Regions from separate parts of the Methylophaga sp. UBA3613 genome, predicted to be linked through region 2. Evidence: predicted binding sites of a transcription regulator. Region 2 holds the regulator's gene; the other holds the start of a gene.
What was found. The regulator PhoB, encoded in region 2, activates phosphate uptake and scavenging genes when phosphate is short. The targets are predictions, from matches to a motif close to GNNTGTCATAAAACTGTCANAT.
Positions count from the first base shown of each region.

Region 1: pstS (phosphate ABC transporter substrate-binding protein PstS) is a predicted target of PhoB. The motif match lies at 3,514-3,535, and genes of this name have one in related genera.

Region 1 is NZ_DFLS01000013.1:9,603-18,712, forward strand. It holds gene B3S93_RS14335 (site-specific recombinase) at 133-2,118, opposite strand; gene pstS (phosphate ABC transporter substrate-binding protein PstS) at 2,365-3,429, opposite strand; gene B3S93_RS14345 (purple acid phosphatase family protein) at 3,658-5,496, opposite strand; gene B3S93_RS14350 (phospholipase D-like domain-containing protein) at 5,839-7,299, shown strand; gene B3S93_RS14355 (MgtC/SapB family protein) at 7,535-8,821, opposite strand; gene B3S93_RS14360 (DUF1488 family protein) at 9,064-9,110, shown strand, end outside.
Region 2 is NZ_DFLS01000007.1:14,849-23,958, forward strand. It holds gene B3S93_RS08725 (ABC transporter permease subunit) at 1-820, opposite strand, end outside; gene B3S93_RS08730 (PstS family phosphate ABC transporter substrate-binding protein) at 976-1,932, opposite strand; gene phoR (phosphate regulon sensor histidine kinase PhoR) at 2,074-3,363, opposite strand; gene phoB (phosphate regulon transcriptional regulator PhoB) at 3,376-4,068, opposite strand; gene arsJ (organoarsenical effux MFS transporter ArsJ) at 4,150-5,373, opposite strand; gene B3S93_RS08750 (inorganic phosphate transporter) at 5,432-7,081, opposite strand; gene dsbD (protein-disulfide reductase DsbD) at 7,218-9,056, shown strand.

The DNA.
Region 1 (9,110 bases), on a different contig from region 2:
GTTGGGTCAGTTAGACTTTCTACTTGAGGCTTTCGCGTTCGGGGTAGCCGTAAGCTTATCTGAAAGATACAGCCGATGAGAACGTTTATCTCGATGAATTTAAGGTACAGCAGATTTGAATTTGCAAAGAGTTCAGGACTTATTTTTCTTATCTTCTTTTAATGCTTGTTGAACCGTGGTGACCGGAAAAAATAAACGCAGCGGTTTTTCCTTAATCTGTTCCCATAGGCTGCTTAGCAAGACTGGAAAACGACTTATTTGTGTGCCGCGGGAACGTAATGCGACCATCAAGGCGAGTGAAAAGCTGACCCAGAGATTAACAAAACCTATCAATAATACGTAAAACAAATGGATTAAAAATTCCATTAAGTTCATCTGGGTGCTCAAAGCGCTGTAGCCTAAATTGGCAGATGAAAAAGCCACATGACGTATATCCAGTGGCAAGTCCAGCAAATAGCCTATATAGCCCGTCGTCCCCAGCAATACCCCAAAAAAGAAATTACCAGCTAGCGAGCCGTAATTTTCGTGCATATACTTTGCGAATTTATCCCGGCGTTCTTCTTTTAACCATTGTAATAATCGATGTTGCTGAAGGCGCATTTCTAACTCGAGATAATCCGCTCGATTATCAAAATATCCGGCAATAATCCCTGAGCAAAACAACCACACACCTGCAATTGCAGCATAAAACAGGGCGAGACCCTCGAAGGGGGCAATTGCATGCAGCTGGTAGCTGACAGTCGAGGCATCTAGTAAAGGACTATCGGTGAACATAAAGAAACTGAATGCAATCACTGCCGCCAGCAAAATGGCTGTTGAAAGATTGCCCCAAACGGCTGCCCACTGAGACCGATTAACATCAATTAATAAGCTGGCTAATTTGCGATGAGCAGCACGTCCGTTTTCACCTTGTTCTACTTCACTGGCAAAACTGGCTGCTGTCATTGCAGGTTGTTTGGTGGCAATGGTGAAATGTAAAAGATGGATAAGGACAAACCCTAGACCATAGTTCAGGCTGGTGAGTACTGTTTCTTTTAATGGACTGAAGCCCATGTTCACGATACTGATTTTTAACAAAGCCATTAATGCAATAATAAAACCCGCACCGGCCGCTGATCGGAAAAGCGCATAAAAGGAGCTTTTACCACGGCTGATGTAATGTTCGCCATGATCACTTTTGTTCTCAGTAATACTGCGGGAGAGCATGGCAAGACTGTTGCGCATCAAGGCGTAGAGGCTGTTCTTGTCAATGGCTGAAACAATCAATGATTGCCAGAGCGCCAGACTTTTACGTTCTACTTCTATTGTTTCTGTGGTGGTTAAAATGGACATAATTTGTTCAATACGCCCTAGCGTCTGTTCAAGACGTTCTAGCAAATGTGCCACCGAGACTGAGGATCCTGCTGCCCCGGCGCCTTTGCGTCTCAAGCGTGAGACCTGTTCGCGACATTGATCCAGCATTACCCAAATATGTTCGGGATCATAGGCCGGAAGTTCAGGTTCCTGAATACGGTCGAACTCCGTTTGTGTAAACAGGCGCAGTTCACGTTGCAGACCAATAAAGGCAGAGTCAATATCGATCAGTCGCCGATCCATTCGAATCAATTCAGGTTCAAGTTCTTCGGCTGCAACCCAGATACCCAGCATTTCAACTGCATAAAGACATTGTTGGCGGAAATGTTTGACGGCGGTATTCAATGTCTCAGGTGTCGTGTGATCAACAAGGATTTGATACAGACGCAGCCATTGATCGTTGGTAATAGTGTTTAGCCATTTTTTATCTGATTGTCGGTGAAACAGGAGTGTTAACACCCCTCTTGAGCTTTCGCGATCAATGGGGGGCGGATTAACTTTGTCATAAAGACGGGTCATGAACTCATTAAATACACCACGCCGGGCAAAAATTCCTAAACTCACCAAAGCCGGATACAGGTTTAATTCAATTAGCCAGCTATGAAACTGCTGACCAAATTCTGCTCTCAGTTCTGGATTCGCTTCGATCATCTCCATAATGTCATCCAGTCGCTTTGATGCGTTTTCTGGATCGGTCTCTCTTAGCTGTTCGATGATGTCGATCAAAGCATCTAACAGTGGAGCCTCTTGTTTTAGGTCATGCATGAGACGCTCAGCGTTGAAATTGCTTGCCATTAAAATCGTTACTCGTTGAAAGAGGGGATTAAGTCATTACAGCTTAACAAAACCAGCATGATTTAACTGTTCTGTTCATATGAAGAAAAATTCATATCGGGAGATAAGAGAGGGGACAAAGTGTTATTGGTCGAGCTGGCATAAGCCAGCGCTAATATGCTGGATGAAAGCTCCAAAGAGCCAGAGAAAATTGATATTTGCTTCTGACTCTTTGGTTCACTGGATAGTATACAGCCCCAACTTTTCCTGTTCTGCCTGAATAATCTCTTTCGATAAAGGAAGGTAATGCAATGGAGCTGCTAATGATTGGCCTTCATTCAGCGTCCATTTTATAAAATCTCTTACTTCACTGCCGATGCCAGGGGTTTCATATTTTTTCCGTATTAATGCCCAGGTATATGCGACGATTGGGTAGGCCGATTCTCCCTCAGGATCAGCAATGGATGAAACGACTTGCTCTGCTTCTGAATAAAATTCATCGACAAGTCCTATGTCGCCCGTCTCGTTATTGGGCAGAACAAATTTTCCGCTTTTGTTTTCCAGACTTGCGACTTTTAAGCCAAGGCGCTGAGCAAAGCCGAATTCAACGTAGCCGATGCTATTATTGGTAATTGCCAGGCGTTGGGAGACTCCTTCGTTACCTTTTGCTTCCATTGTTTTTCCGGGCCAGTCCAGTTTTTTTGTTGCTCCAAATGTTGTTTTCCAGGCTGGGCTAACCGTCGACAGATGATTGGTAAACGCAAAGGTTGTACCACTGCTATCGGAGCGTGCAATGACCTGTATAGCACTGTCAGGTAAATTGATATCAGGGTTTACTTCAAGTATTCGTGGATCATTCCAGCGGGTGATTTCACCAAGAAAGATATCTGTATACACATCTCTTGGAAGTTTGAGTGTGTCAGTCAGACCCTCTACGTTATAAGCAATACTGATCATGCCGGAGGTGACGACGATTTCTTCAAAATTCTCATTTAAGCGAGCTGCTTCCTTTTCATTAATTGGCGCATCGGTTGTCCCGATATCTGCATCACCCGTTATAAACTGCTCAATACCTGCACCACTGCCTATCGAATGGTAGCTAAACTTTGTGCCCTGCTCATAGGTCTGCAACACTTTTTCAAAGAATGGGGAGGCGAAGGTCGAGCCTGCAATGATTATTTCAGAACGGTTGTCATTAATCTCTGATATTTCAGCGGGATCATTGTTGGAGTCACAGGCGGTAAGGCTTAATGACACTAGCGTAACTGCAAAATAGATAATGGATGTAATCAAACGATTCATTGTATTTCCCTTTAACATCAATAGGTTCATGCTGTTTATCTGGTTCAGCTAACGTTTAGCATGTACTGGGAAGATACATATGTATTATTACATATATATGTAAATCCATATATTTTAGAGCGCTGATATATCCTGATGCGCTCAAATACATAGCAAATCCACGATTTGCTTATCGTTATGAGTCAGAAAGATGTATTGAGGTACGAGGGTGTTTGGGAAATGCCTAAGCTAATTGCCTATTGAAAATTCATCAAATAACTGCACTTCAGATGTAGGATCAGCGGTATCGAAAACATAGCTTTTTACCGTTGCTGTTCCAGTATCCAGAATCGAAAACGTGGTCAGTTGATTACTTGAGACAAAGGGTAAATCCGTAAAGGTTTTGTCCAGCAGATGCATCGGACTGAAAAGGCTGGGTTGGATCATCTGTCGTCCATGAGGATCGCCATTGGCAGCGTAATTCGCCGGATCCCAACGTGAGTTTTCTGAATTCAACTCTATCCAGAAGTTGGCTTTGCTGTTGCGATTGTTTTGTTGATATGTGCCGGTTGGATCATTGTAATAAGCCCCTAGTGTATTCCCGACATTGGAGGTTTCCAGATAATGCATATTGCCGACTTTTGTGCGGTTCCATAGATGTGAGTGACCGATTTGCACCAGATCAACCTGGTGTTTAAGCAATAATGGTTCAATATCTCTAAGCCAAATATCGTCTTTAAGTAGATATTGATAACGTATTTCACGGATGTTGGGCAGCTTAGGCAATACGGTGTTTTGCCAATCTTGCGGGCTGATGGGAAAAGTTAGCTCGGTCAGTATTTCGATATTGTTTTCATCTGTTTCTACCAGTTGCATCAGTGGATTTGCCAGCACCGGTACAACATTATCGCCCAGTCCAAATACCCCTTGATGAGCGAGTACCACTTTGTATTTTGCCTCTTTAAATGCATCAGAATGCAACACACTTTCAAGCCATTGGTATTGCTCTGACTGGGTATCAAAACGCTCGAACATAAATTCGCCAAAGCCCCATGCATCAGGAGTTTGCAACTCGGAAAAGGCTTCTACAAACTTGCTGCGATGCTGACCGCTTACATTCCATGATCGCCAGATCCGTGAAACATTCATCGAAATCAGAAAAACGTCCCCAAACGCCATGGCGTAATATTCTTTACCACCGGGACTGTCGTCCGGAAAGGTAAAAACATCCAGATAAGTTTGCTGATTATGCGAATTATCCTGAATCCATTGTGCTTTGCGTTGAGGATCATTGTCGGGATTGATTTGCTCTTTAAGCTGCTCATAAGCGATTTCGGCATACCAGCGCGGTTGAGGATCATTAAAGCTATTGTTCATTCGGTGATCAGATTGCTGAGGGAGAAAACGCCCCATCACTTCATGATTACCGATAGCAGCAAATAGTGGGACATGTTGCAAAATTTCACCGCCGTTGTAGACCGCGTCGGGTTTGAGTTGTTGATAGCGTCCCTGCAGCGTCGGGAAAAAGGGTGGTGCACCGTCTTCGAGTTGATCAAACCATTCCGATGCACGATCGGGGATATTGACCAGATCACCGGCAAAGAAAACCGCATCGGGCAGACCGATGGTTTCCACCACTTTCTGATAGTTGGCCGGAGAGTTGGTTTTTGATTGTAGATCCGAGGTAAGTAGAATTTTCAGTGGCGTATTTTTTTCTGGCAACGTCGTTAGGCTATAGCTGTCACTGAGAAGAACCTGTCCCTCATCGGTTATGCTTTTCACCTGATAATTCAGCCGCACACCGGCCCTGAGTGACGATGCTGTCGCTTCATGGCGGTAGACCTTTCTCAGTGTAAGAGTTTGATAATCCCTACCGGGTTGGGATGAATCTGCATCCTCAAACATGCTGGTCATCTTGGTGGTTGTGGCATCAGCAATCAGTCCATCACCATAGTGCAGTTGATGGCTTTGCCCGGCAAAGTTGGTAAACCAGACCACATTGACTGAATCTGCCGTGGGCAGTTGAAGAAAGGGATCGCTCAGAAAATCGCTATTTTCTTCGATGCTTTCCGGTACTTTTTTGACCACTGCTACTCCTGACGCATGAAATCCTGATAAAAAAACGAAACCCGTGATGATAAGACACAATTGAAATAACTTTGTCGTCAACATCCTGCGCGCTCTCAGATAGAGTGTAAGTGAATTTTTCTATCGAGTATCGTTAAAGCTCGTTACCAAAGGATGATCAGGAGTTGATTTGGCTAAAATTTTTTTGTAATGACTCTTTCAACCATTGAAATAACGAATGTGATTTTTGAACAGCACTACAGTCATCAAGTATTCTTTCTCAACAAAACAGGCGTCATGAGCGACGCAGTTCAGATGGATTTGATATAGATAGATAGGCCAAGCTAAAGGGAGCGTTGCTAAATGAAATTGTTTATTGCTGACAAACCTACTCAACGTCGGCATTTGGGATTATGGCTGCTGACATTGTTGATTGTTGTGTTGGTTGGTATGGGCTTTTATCACGTCTACAAACCGCTACCTCCCGGGTTGGATATTTTTGCCTCCGAGCGCTCTGCTACCGATGTGCAGTTTTTGGCGGACAGAACGTTTACCAGCACGGATGGTGAACGCCATACCGATCAACAGATATTCGATGCCATTTTTGAGATGATTGCCGGTGCCCGTCGATTTGTGCTGGTGGATATGTTTTTATTCAACGATTTTCAGGGCCAGCTGTCGGAGACACACCGCCCTCTCTCTGACGAACTGACAGATGCTCTGATTGCCCAGAAAAGGCGCTACCCGACGCTTGATATACAGGTTATTTCCGATCCACTGAATACTCTTTATGGTGGACGCCCTTCGCCACATTTTGCTCAACTTGAAGCGGCAGGTATTTCTGTCACATTGACCGATTTGACTCGCTTAAGGGATAGCAACCCGGCATATTCTGCCTTCTGGCGTCTGTTTATTCAGCCTTTTGGCAATGATGAAGGGGAACTGTTACCCAATCCTTTTGGGGAGGGACGGGTTTCGCTGCGGAGTTACCTTGCCATGCTCAACTTCAAAGCCAATCATCGCAAACTGATCATTGCCGATGATGGGACGCAACTTTCAGCATTGATTACTTCTGCCAATCCTCATGATGGTAGTAGTGCTCACGGTAATGTGGCGTTGCGCTTTAATGGGGCCGCAGCCTGGGATTTGTTTGACAGCGAAGCAGCGGTACTGGAATTTTCGGATGCCTCCGTTCCAATACCTGAAGTAGCACAGATATCAGAGGCAAGCAGTAACGGTCTTACCGTTCAGGTGGTCACCGAACGCTCTGTTGAGCGAGCCTCAATCGATATGATTGATGGAGCCGGGCCTGGTGATAAATTGGATATGGCGATGTTCTATCTTTCTGACCGAGACATAGTAAACGCACTCAAGCGGGCGGCAGAGCGCGGCGTGAGCATGAGGATTTTGCTGGATCCCAATAAAGATGCATTTGGTCGGAAGAAAAATGGTGTACCTAATCGTCCTGTGGCCCATGAACTAGTAGAAGCGGGCATTACCGTGCGCTGGTGCAATACGCATGGCGAGCAATGTCACGCAAAGTGGCTGATGCATCGAGGGGGTGATGACCAAAATGCAATGATGCTTGGCTCAACCAATTTAACCCGTCGCAATCTGCATAACCTAAATCTTGAAACCAGTGTGGTTCTGCGTGGATCTGCTGGGGCTGAACCTTTGCAGCGTGGCCAGGATTGGTTTGAAGAGCGCTGGAATAACAGGAATCAGCGAAATTACAGCGTAGGTTATACCCAGTATGCCGATGAACGAATCTGGCCGCGTATGCTTTATCGCATTATGGAAGCCACCGGTATCAGCACTTTTTAAGTTCCTCTCTGCAAAAGCAAACTAAATCGGCTTTTTTTAAATGGACTTACATTTTCAAACACCAATCAAAGTGAGTAAATCAGACTAGGCTTTCTCTTGACGCCTTATCTTTCAGCACTCCGCGGGCTTTCGGAAAGAGTGTAGAGCAATTTTTCTAAGGGATATTGGTAAAGCGTATTGCCAAAAAAATTAAAGAAGAATTTTGATCAGCTGTAAGTTGAAAACGCAGGCAAATTTACATCCTTAAAAAAACCACCGCTAAACCGGAGGATAATGATAGTAACATCGGTATCAGTACACGTGTGCCCAATCCAACGGTTCCGATGCCAAGAGCCAGACTTGCTTTGAAAAGATTGTTAACCATAGCGGCGATAATAATTGCTAACACTGCAGTAGCCGCCATTAAATCCTCACGTGCCATGCGGGTCAGGGATAAGGTAATAGCATCCACATCTGTCAGTCCGGAAATAGCAGCCAGTAGAAAGACTCCTGCATCACCCATCACATTTTTCAACCATTCGCCGAGCAATAAAATCACTACCAGTAATAAACCAAAAAGCAGAGCAGAGCGTAGTTCCAGTGGATTCTGCCCTTGAGGCTGACTTACGTTAACTGAGCCGGAGTGTTGCCACCATATCAGTGCAGCTGAGCCATAAAGAAGGCCTCCCATTACGATGACAGGTATCAGCAACTCTTTCAGCAACGGTGGATAAATCAGTGCAGCATAAAGCAGAATGCGTGGGAACATAGTGCCGCATGCAATGAGGATTCCTGCGGCCAGGAGCGGGCTTAGCTGACGTGAGTTTGACTGTCTTGAAAGGCGTGAAAAATGTAAAGTTAGCGCAGTTGATGAGCTGAGACCTGCAAACAGGCTGGTAAACATGATACCGCGTGTCGAACCACCGAAACGCATAGCAAAATAACCGATGAAACCAATTGCAGCGATGAGCACCACCATCCACCAGATTTCTCTAGGATTGAGTACATCGCCCGGCCCAAACCCTTCGTTTGGCAATAACGGCAGCACCACCACGGAAATCAGCAGAAGTTTCAGTCCTGCGTCCAGTTCATTGGCTTCCAATGTTTTCAGAAAACGATGAATAGATTCTTTGTTATCTAGAATCGTTGCAGTCACAACTGCAGCGGCAGCTGCGATCACAGGTTGTCCGGCAACTACCAGCGCACCAAAGCAAAATGTCAGTACCTGACCCACCCAACTGGTAATACTGAAATCTTGCTGCTGCCGGTTTTGCATCAAAAACCCGGCAAGTCCGGCCAATGCAACCATAACCAACAATATTGCAGGTACCCAGTTACCCAATTCGCGGCCGAGTTGAACTGACAGGCCACCAAGCAAACCAAGGAGCGCGTGCGTGCGAATTCCTGCAACGCGTTGTCCTGCTGCTTTATCACGGGCGAGCCAACCACGTTGTAATCCGATTAAGGCACCCAGAGCTAGAGCAATACCGAGAGCAAAAAGGTCCTGGCTGACTGCGCCGAGAAAATCACTCAGTTGGTACATTAAAATAATTCCTGATTAATGACTGACAAGCATTATAAGCATCAGCTGGTACTCTTTAGTAAGCATTGTAATAATAATTAACAGTAATTAAAGACCAACGAATCCAAATAAAATCATGGGAATGCAATGCTTAAATTAAGATCCGTAAAATTGATTTACCGACGATAACTTGTCAGTATAAATCCACAACTTACTTTGTTTCGCTTATTAAGCTAAAGCCTGAGCAACCAAAAGGAGATGTTATGGATATCGACTTTACCGGTGAATATTTGGTTAATGATCAAGATGT
Region 2 (9,110 bases):
TCTGTACATCGTAATAGGCAATATCACCATCATTGTGAATGACATATAACTCACGCTGATCGATATCTAGCCGAATCATCGACACCGGAGCATTACTATCCAAAGGGATTTCGCGGTTTTCGCTGTCCAATGTAAAGTCGGTTTCATCAAGAAAGTTCACATCCTTGGTAATCCGCGACATAACCAGTCGATTATCAGCAGTGAGTGCCACCAAGGTGGTGAGATCATCATAACTTTGAACCGTCAGCATCTGCAGCGGCTGTCCCTGTGGATCGACTTCGACCAGTTCTTCACCAATGGGATACCGGATCTCTGGTGTAATCAGTCGCTGTGTTCCCTGCGGATAACTGATTTTGTAGGCTTCCTGAAAGACTATCGCCTGACCATTATCCAGCCCATAAGCAAACACACCGGTTGAGGCACTACCTGCTGAGAAACTGCTGATGGAACTTTCAGCTGGAATGGGTAAATCAAAAGTGGCTATTTCATTGCCATTATGCGCATTAAAAAAACGTAAATTAGCTTTTTCATCCAGCGATAACGCCACTTCATTATATTCATCCAGGGTCAGATGAACATTATTGATTGGCTCTTGTTCAAATTGTTGTTCGGTTCGCAGATCTGCGCTATTGAAGAGTGGTATGACCACATATAGCAGATAAAAGAAGATCAGCACGATGGCGACAATCACCATAATGCCACCACCTGTTACAACGACCCGGGCTAATTTATCTTTAAACTCGCGCCAATTTCGCCGACGACGGGCCGTTTTTGAATTTGCAGCAGCTATAACGCTGTTTTCAATAGTTTGCTCAGCCATAATCTGATTTGGTTTCCGTTTAAGAAATACGCACGCAACATGGTGATTGCTTAATTTTAATACTGCTAATCAATCTGCAGGCAAATTGATTAACGCTATTAGATAAAAAAACCCCGCACATCTTGCAATGTGCGGGGTAATTTTAATTTGCAATATTACTTCAGCATTTCCATATATTTTGCTGCAGTTTTAGCTGGCAATGGAACATAACCATCTTTAACAACAACTTCCTGACCCACTTTAGAAAGAATCATTTTCATGAATTCACGGTCAAGTGGTGACATTGGTTTGTTAGGTGCTTTGTTCACATAAACCCACAGGAAACGTGACATTGGATAAGAACCATCAGCAGCATTTTCACCACTTGCTTCAATGAAAGGTTGACCCGCTTCTTTCGCCAACGGAACCAGTTTTACGCCTGATGTTTTGTAACCAATACCGGAATAGCCCAGACCATTGGTTGATTTAGTCACACCTTGAACAACTGAAGCTGAACCTGGTTGCTCATTTACAGTGTTTTTGTAGTCACCTTTGCACAAAGCGTTATCTTTAAAGTAACCGTAAGTACCTGATACTGAGTTACGACCATATAACTGGATTGAACCCAGACCTTCAACACCTAATTGTGACCAGTCAGTGATATCTTCTGGATAACCACACTTACGTGTTGCTGAGAAAGCAGCATCAACTTGAGGGATAGTCATGCCTTCAATTGGGTTGTCTTTGTGCACATAAACAGCCAGAGCATCGATAGCAACAGGGATAGCTGTTGGTTTGTAACCGTATTTGTTTTCAAATTCTTTGATTTCGCTGTCTTTCATCTCACGGCTCATCGGCCCAACGTTTGATGTACCTTCAGTTAACGCAGGAGGCGCAGTTGAAGAACCAGCCGCTTGAATCTGGATGCTGACATTAGGATATTCACGTTTGAACTCTTCTGCCCACAAGGTCATCAAGTTAGCTAATGTGTCAGAACCGACGCTTGATAAGCTACCTGAAACACCGCTTGTTTTTTCATATTCTGGCAGGTTTGGATCGACGTCTGCAAAGCTGGCAGCGGAAAACGTCATTGCCAAAGCGGCGCCGTATAAAGCAAATTTTTTCTTGAACATGAGTCATTAACTCCTTGGGTTAAAAATAAGTTCCAACGCTTACCGCGTTGAGCACCCGAGCAGTATCGCGATTAACTGTGACAAGGATATGAAAGAAATATGACAATACTGTGACATGACCGAAAACAGTAGTCAGTAAGGCTAAATGTCTATTTTATCCATCACATTTTTGGCGGGAAAACAGCATTTAAAACTTGAACCTTCACCAATAGCACTCTGAATCAACAGTTCAGCTTTGTGTCGTTGCAACACATGCTTGACGATGGCCAGCCCAAGTCCTGTACCACCGGTTTCCCTGGCACGACCACTATCAACACGGTAAAAGCGTTCTGTTAAGCGGTCGAGATGATGCTGGGCAATACCTTCACCGGTATCTTTTACCTCAATAACAGCAAACTCACCCTCGATATCCCATCTGACATCGATCTGGGTTTCTGCTGGGGTATATTTGACTGCATTAAAGACCAGATTGGAGATTGCGCTGCGTAGTTCATCAGCATCTGCCATTAGCCATTTTTCACTCAAACAATGCAGGTTGATCTGATGTTGATGAAAATGTTCCAGTCGTTTGGCATCCTCCACCACGCTATGCAATAACTTGCAGATATCCGTAGGTCGGTGTTGCAACGGCTTTTCACCGGTTTCCAGTTGAGATAATGCCAGCAGATCCTTGATCATAAGATGCATTCGTTGGCTTTGTTGCTGCATTACCGGTAAAGCCTGTTGCCAGAGCTCCTGATCACTTTCCGTGGTCAAGGTTTCCAGATACCCCCGTAAAACCGTCAATGGTGTACGCAATTCATGCGATACATTGGCCACAAAATCACGCCGCATACGCTGCAGTTTCTGTGTCTGGGTGATATCTCTGGCGATCAGCAACCTGTCCTTGCTTGCATACCGAACGACTTTGAATTCAAGCTGAATGCGATCATTCATCGGTGAAACGGCTATAACCGATTCCTCGGCGTCACCATCAAGTTCCAGTAATTTTTGGAATGCCGGGTCGCGAACCAGATTATTGACTCTGACGCCATTGTCATGCGGCCAGTTGATTCCCAATAACGTCATGGCTGAGGTATTGGCCCAACTGACTTGACCAAACTCGCCCATTACCACCACCGCATCAGGTAAAGCCGCAGTGGCCGATTGGAAACGTTTTAAATAACCGGTGAGCTTTTTTTTACGACTGCTGTTTTGTGCGCGCATCTGTTCGATCTGCCGACACACGTCATTAATAACCCCTTCGGCTTGCGGAGAACTGTTTTTCTTAGGTTTATCCAGCCATGCCTGCAACTGGTTCCATTTACTCTGCATCCAGAAAATGTAAATAAGTGCAGCGACAAACAGAAAAGCCATCATATGACCAACGACCAGTCCCACAAAACCGGCCAGACTGAGCACGGTCAGTAAACGCCAATAATCCCATTGCATCAGACGATCCTGCTATTCAGCAGAAAAACGGTAACCGACACCGCGAACGGTTTGTACCAGGTTGTCATGACCGCTGGGTTCCAGCGCCTTACGCAGACGACGAATGTGCACATCCACTGTGCGCTCCTCTATATATACGGTATCGCCCCAGACAAAATCCAGCAGCTGGGAGCGGTTATAGGCTCGCTCTGGGTTTTTCATAAAAAAGTGTAGTAAACGGAATTCGGTCGGTCCCAATTCAATGCGTTCACCATTCACCGAGACCCGGTGGCTTTTGGTATCCATAACCAGTTCACCCATCTGCAATTTCTGGGCATCATCATCTTCCATCGGACGACAACGACGTAAAACCGCTTTAATTCGTGCAATTAATTCAGGTGGGGAAAATGGTTTATTAATATAGTCATCAGCACCGACGCTCAGACCTTTCACCATATCTTCACTTTCGCCTTTGGCGGTGAGCATAATCACGGGAATGGATGCTAAAAACTCATTGGCACGCAGACGGCGGATAAACTCGATGCCATCAATTCCAGGTAACATCCAGTCCAGCAAAATCATGTCTGGTTGTTGATTTTTCAACCAATCCAGCCCCGTTTCGCCATCCTTGACTGCTTCGCAGGTAAATCCCGTTTGACGCAGACTGAAATTAATCATGTCACGAATGGCGGCGTCATCTTCAACCAGTAATACTGATATGCTCATATCCGATTTTTTCCTGAACTATTTTTCTAAGAATAAAGCTTAACGGCTAAATATGACAATTTGATAACAACGCTGAAAGCTTTATACAGTCTGGTCTTTGCGCGGTAACATTTTTGAAATAAAACTGGCGGACAGAATCATTAAGGCAGAAATGACCAGACAGGCTGCTAACCCGGAAACCTGATAGACCCAGCCAGATAATAATGTACCAAACAATCTTCCAGCCGCATTAGCCATGTAATAAAAACCGACATCCAGGGAAACCCCAGCCGCATCAGCATATGACACGATAAGATAGGAATGGATTGCAGAATTGATCGCAAAGATAGCGCCATAAATTAATAAGCCGACAGTTAAAGCAGGTATGACAGCCCATTCAAAATATACCGAGGCGGCAATCAATAACGGCAACACAAAGAGGGGTAAGGACCATAGCCAGACATGATAGCCATCAGGAGCATTTTGTCTGGAAAAGCCAGTCAGCTTAGGGGCAAGTGCCTGCACAATACCGTAAGCAATTACCCAAGCCGCCAGCAGACCACCGACATAAATAGGTGACCACTGTAATTGGGCATGCAAAAACACTGGTAAGGCCACCACAAACCAGATATCTCGAGAACCAAACAAAAAGAACCTTGCCAACGACAAATGATTCACCGGTGCACTTTTTGACCAGATATCACTGAATTTTGGTTTATTTTTGGCTTTACCCAGATCGCGTTGCAACATGACGATGCTGAAAATCAACACTACCAGAAGCACAATCGCCATGGCCAGTATCGCGCCACGAAAACCGATCCAGGAAAGCAGGGCCGCACCGACAAAGAAACCAACACCTTTCAGGGCATTTTTGGAGCCGGTAAGGATGGATATCCATTTAAATAAGGTTGATTGGGCGTTATCAGCCACCAGCATTTTGATGCTGGATTTGGCACTCATTTTATTCAAATCTTTGGCAATACCGGAGAGTGCCTGCGCGACCATGACATACGCCACAGTGAGCCACTGCGGATCCACCAGCAGCATTGCCAATGCAATAACCTGTAATAACAAGCCCAGATGCATTGTGACGTTTAACCCTACTCTGGCGGCCAGCCAGCCACCGACCAGGTTTGTCACTATGCCGAAAAATTCATACAGAACAAACAGCATTGCCACTTCAAGCGGGCTGTAGCCCAGTTGATGGAAAAACAATACCACCAGCATGCGTAACGCACCGTCGGAAACGGTAAACGCCCAGTAGCTGAAGGTCACCACCAGATATTGCTGAATCGCAATGGGCAATGCTTTAAGTTTATTCAGCATGTTCAAATCGTCCTGACAAATAAGCTGAAAATAATATGTCAGTTTAATGAAGATTTGATTACAGCATGATGCCTCTAATCATAAAGAAGATGCAGGCTGATAAAGTTGCCGCTGCTGGAACGGTGACCACCCACGCTGTGACGATCTTTTTCACCATATCGCGTTTAACGAACAGGTTTTTCTTTTCTTTTTTGAGGACTTTTTTGGCTTTTTTCAGCGCGGACTCTTCCTCATCAATCAATCGATAAAGCTCGGTAATACGTTGATATTCATCCACGGTTTTGGAGGGTTTTTTCTCCAGTTTTTTCAATTCGCCGCGCAGTGCATTAAGCATCTTTTTATCATCTTTGATTTCGGCTTTTTCGCGATCAATCTGGCGTTCGATTTTATTTGATTCATCCAGCCATTCACGCAGGAACCCAACCCCAAATACCCCACCAATGGCAATATGCGTTGTACTGACCGGCAATCCGAGCTGACTGGCAATGATGACGGTCAAAGCAGCAGCCATAGCGATTGAATAGGCTCGCATCTGATCCAGCTCGGTAATTTCACCACCTACGGTACGAATCAGCCTTGGACCATACAGACCCAAGCCAATGGCAATACCTAAAGCACCCACGGCCATAATCCAAAGCGGAATACCGGCTTTATCGGTGATACCACCTGACATAATGGCGTCATTTATTGCGGCCAGAGGACCGATGGCATTTGCCACGTCATTCGCACCATGAGCAAAACTTAATAAGGCCGCAGCAAAGATTAACGGAATAGTGAATTGTGCATTGACACTGGCACGATCATTTTTCATGTATTGCAGATTACTGGCCAGAGACTTTTTAACGATCCAGAACACCAGCACCCCAATCAGAAAACCAATCAATGCAGCAGCCAAAAAACTGGGGTTGGCTTGCGGAGCTATATCGACAATTGGCAGTCCATTCAGCGTAGTTATGAATTGCCCCCATACCTGCTTAAGCCCTTTGATCACCAGATAAGTGGAAAAAGCCCAGGCCATCACCGAAACATAAATCGGTACCCAACGATAGGAAGCCTGAATTTTGTCGTCGCGAAAAATGATGGTTTTTTTGATAGCCAATAAAAAAGAGGCCGCAATAATGCCTCCCATCAATGGCGAAATAATCCAGGAACTGACAATAGCCCCCATAGTGCCCCAGTCAACAATACCAAAGCCAGCGGCAGCCATACCACCGCCCATTACCCCCCCCACTATTGAGTGAGTAGTTGATACAGGCGCTCCGGCGACGGTTGCCAGATTAAGCCATAAAGCCGCTGCTAATAATGCAGCCATCATGGCCCAGACAAAGGTTTCGGTATCGGTACCAAATTGCTTGATATCAATAATGCCGCCTTTAATAGTCGACACCACTTCGCCACCAGCGATAAAGGCACCGGCTGCCTCAAAAATCATTGCGATCATAATCGCGCCGCCCATAGTCAGCGCCTTGGAGCCGACCGCCGGGCCAACATTATTGGCTACATCGTTGGCACCAATATTCATCGCCATATAACCACCGAACACGGCGGCAATGGCTAGAAACAGGTTATTGGGAACACCACCCGAGGTAGCAAAACTGTATGCAAGAATGCCAGCGAGGAAAAATAGAGCGAAGCCTATTCGGGCTAATTCGGCATGGCTTTTTTTGTAGGCCTGTTTTTCAAGTTTATGAATGGTTTTGATTTCCACAAGACACCTGTGTTTCGCCAAAAAAGAAGGCAATTATTACAGTTTAAAGACAACATGACATCCTGTTGCACTCACCCGTGTAACGTTCGACTGTTAGAATGGTCTGTAACTGCAATGAATCAGTGGCGATAATGTAATGAAACAATTTTTAATCCTGCTCATGCTGCTCAGCAGTTTTTCCGCACAGGCGCGCCCGAGCCTGTTGGAGAAATTTGGTTTCGACAGTGCAGACTCTCCTCCTGAAGTTGATGAAGCCTTTGACTTTGAAGCGATAGTGACTGATCCCGAAACGATATTGGCAGGCTGGCAGATAATGGAAGGAAATTATCTGTATCAGAATAAAATCCGCTTCGAAATAATCGGGGATGACTCTGTACAGTTGGGCGAATTTACTTTGCCCGGCGGGCATATGAAAAATGATGCATATTTTGGTTTATCCGAGGTGTATACCAGCGATGTGCAAATCAAGCTGCCGCTGATACGTACTCAGTCCGAACCGACCCGCATCACATTAACAGCCCATTATCAGGGCTGCTCTGAAACGTTTGGTATCTGTTACCCCCCTACCCGCAAAACCTTCGATCTGGAGTTACCGGCAACAACCACAGTCAGCAAGACTGCAACCACTGAGACACAAACCTCGGCCCCGACCTCACTGCTATCTTCCACACCCCTAAGTCAGCAGGATGAAATTTCACAGCGTCTGCAAAATGACAATCTGTTGCAAATTCTGTTTGGTTTTCTGGGGCTCGGCTTATTACTGGCCTTTACCCCCTGCGTTTTCCCAATGATTCCGATTTTGTCCGGCATTATTGTCGGCCAGGGTGAGCATATTACGACCCGCCGGGCGTTTATTCTGTCACTGATTTATGTACTGGCCATGTCCGTTACCTATACAGTGGCAGGGGTTTTAACCGGCTTACTCGGCGGCAATCTCCAGGCTATGCTGCAAAATCCGTGGGTGATATCAGGCTTTGTTGGCATTTTGCTGTTACTGGCGTTATCGATGTTTGGCTTTTATGAATTGCAGTTGCCACATGCTCTGCAACAACGATTGCATCAACTCAGCCACCGTCAGCAGGGCGGTACATTAGCCGGCGTGGCATTGATGGGGCTGCTATCAGGATTAATTGTCGGGCCCTGCCTGGCTCCACCACTAGCAGGTGCCTTATTATTTATCAGTCAGCACGCAGATCCGGTGCTGGGAGGTGCGGCATTATTTGCAATGAGTATCGGCATGGGAATTCCGTTACTGATTATTGGCACCTCAGCCGGAACCCTGCTGCCCAAAGCCGGACGCTGGATGGAAAATATCAAGGCTTTTTTCGGTGTGATGCTGCTCGCTTTGGCGATATGGATGCTGGATCGCATTCTGCCGGGTTGGGCCATTCTGTTTATGAGTGGCGCCCTGCTGGTGATGACCGCAGTGTATCTGGGTGCCCTGAACAATCTACCGATTGAAGCAACTGGCTGGCAAAAATTCTGGAAAGGTCTGGGACTTTTATCACTTATCACGGGTGCATTAATGCTCATCGGCAGTGCCAGCGGCGGACAATCCATTTTGCAGCCTTTGCATAAATTAAGCCTTTCGCCCGGCACAACAGCCCCTCAACCCGCTCTGCAATTTACCTATGTCAACTCACTGGAAGAACTGCAGTCTCAGCTGCAGCAAAGTAATAAGCCGGTGATGCTCGATTTTTATGCCGACTGGTGTACCGATTGCAAAAACATGGAACAAACGACTTTCCGTGATGCCGAGGTCATCAGCACGTTGCAGAATTTTACTTTGCTGAAAGTGGATCTCACAGACAATACTGATGCGCATCAAACCTTGTTAAAATCATTGCGGGTATTTGGTCCACCCAGCATGTTGTTTTTTGACGAAAATGCAGAAGAATCGGCTGAACATCGTCTGGTCGGGCACGTCTCAGCCGCCCAGTTGAACGCTCATCTGGCGGATTTCCAGGCCAGATAATTAAAACTGCAAGAACTTCTCTATTTCGACGAAATTAGCGACAAAAAGCCGGAT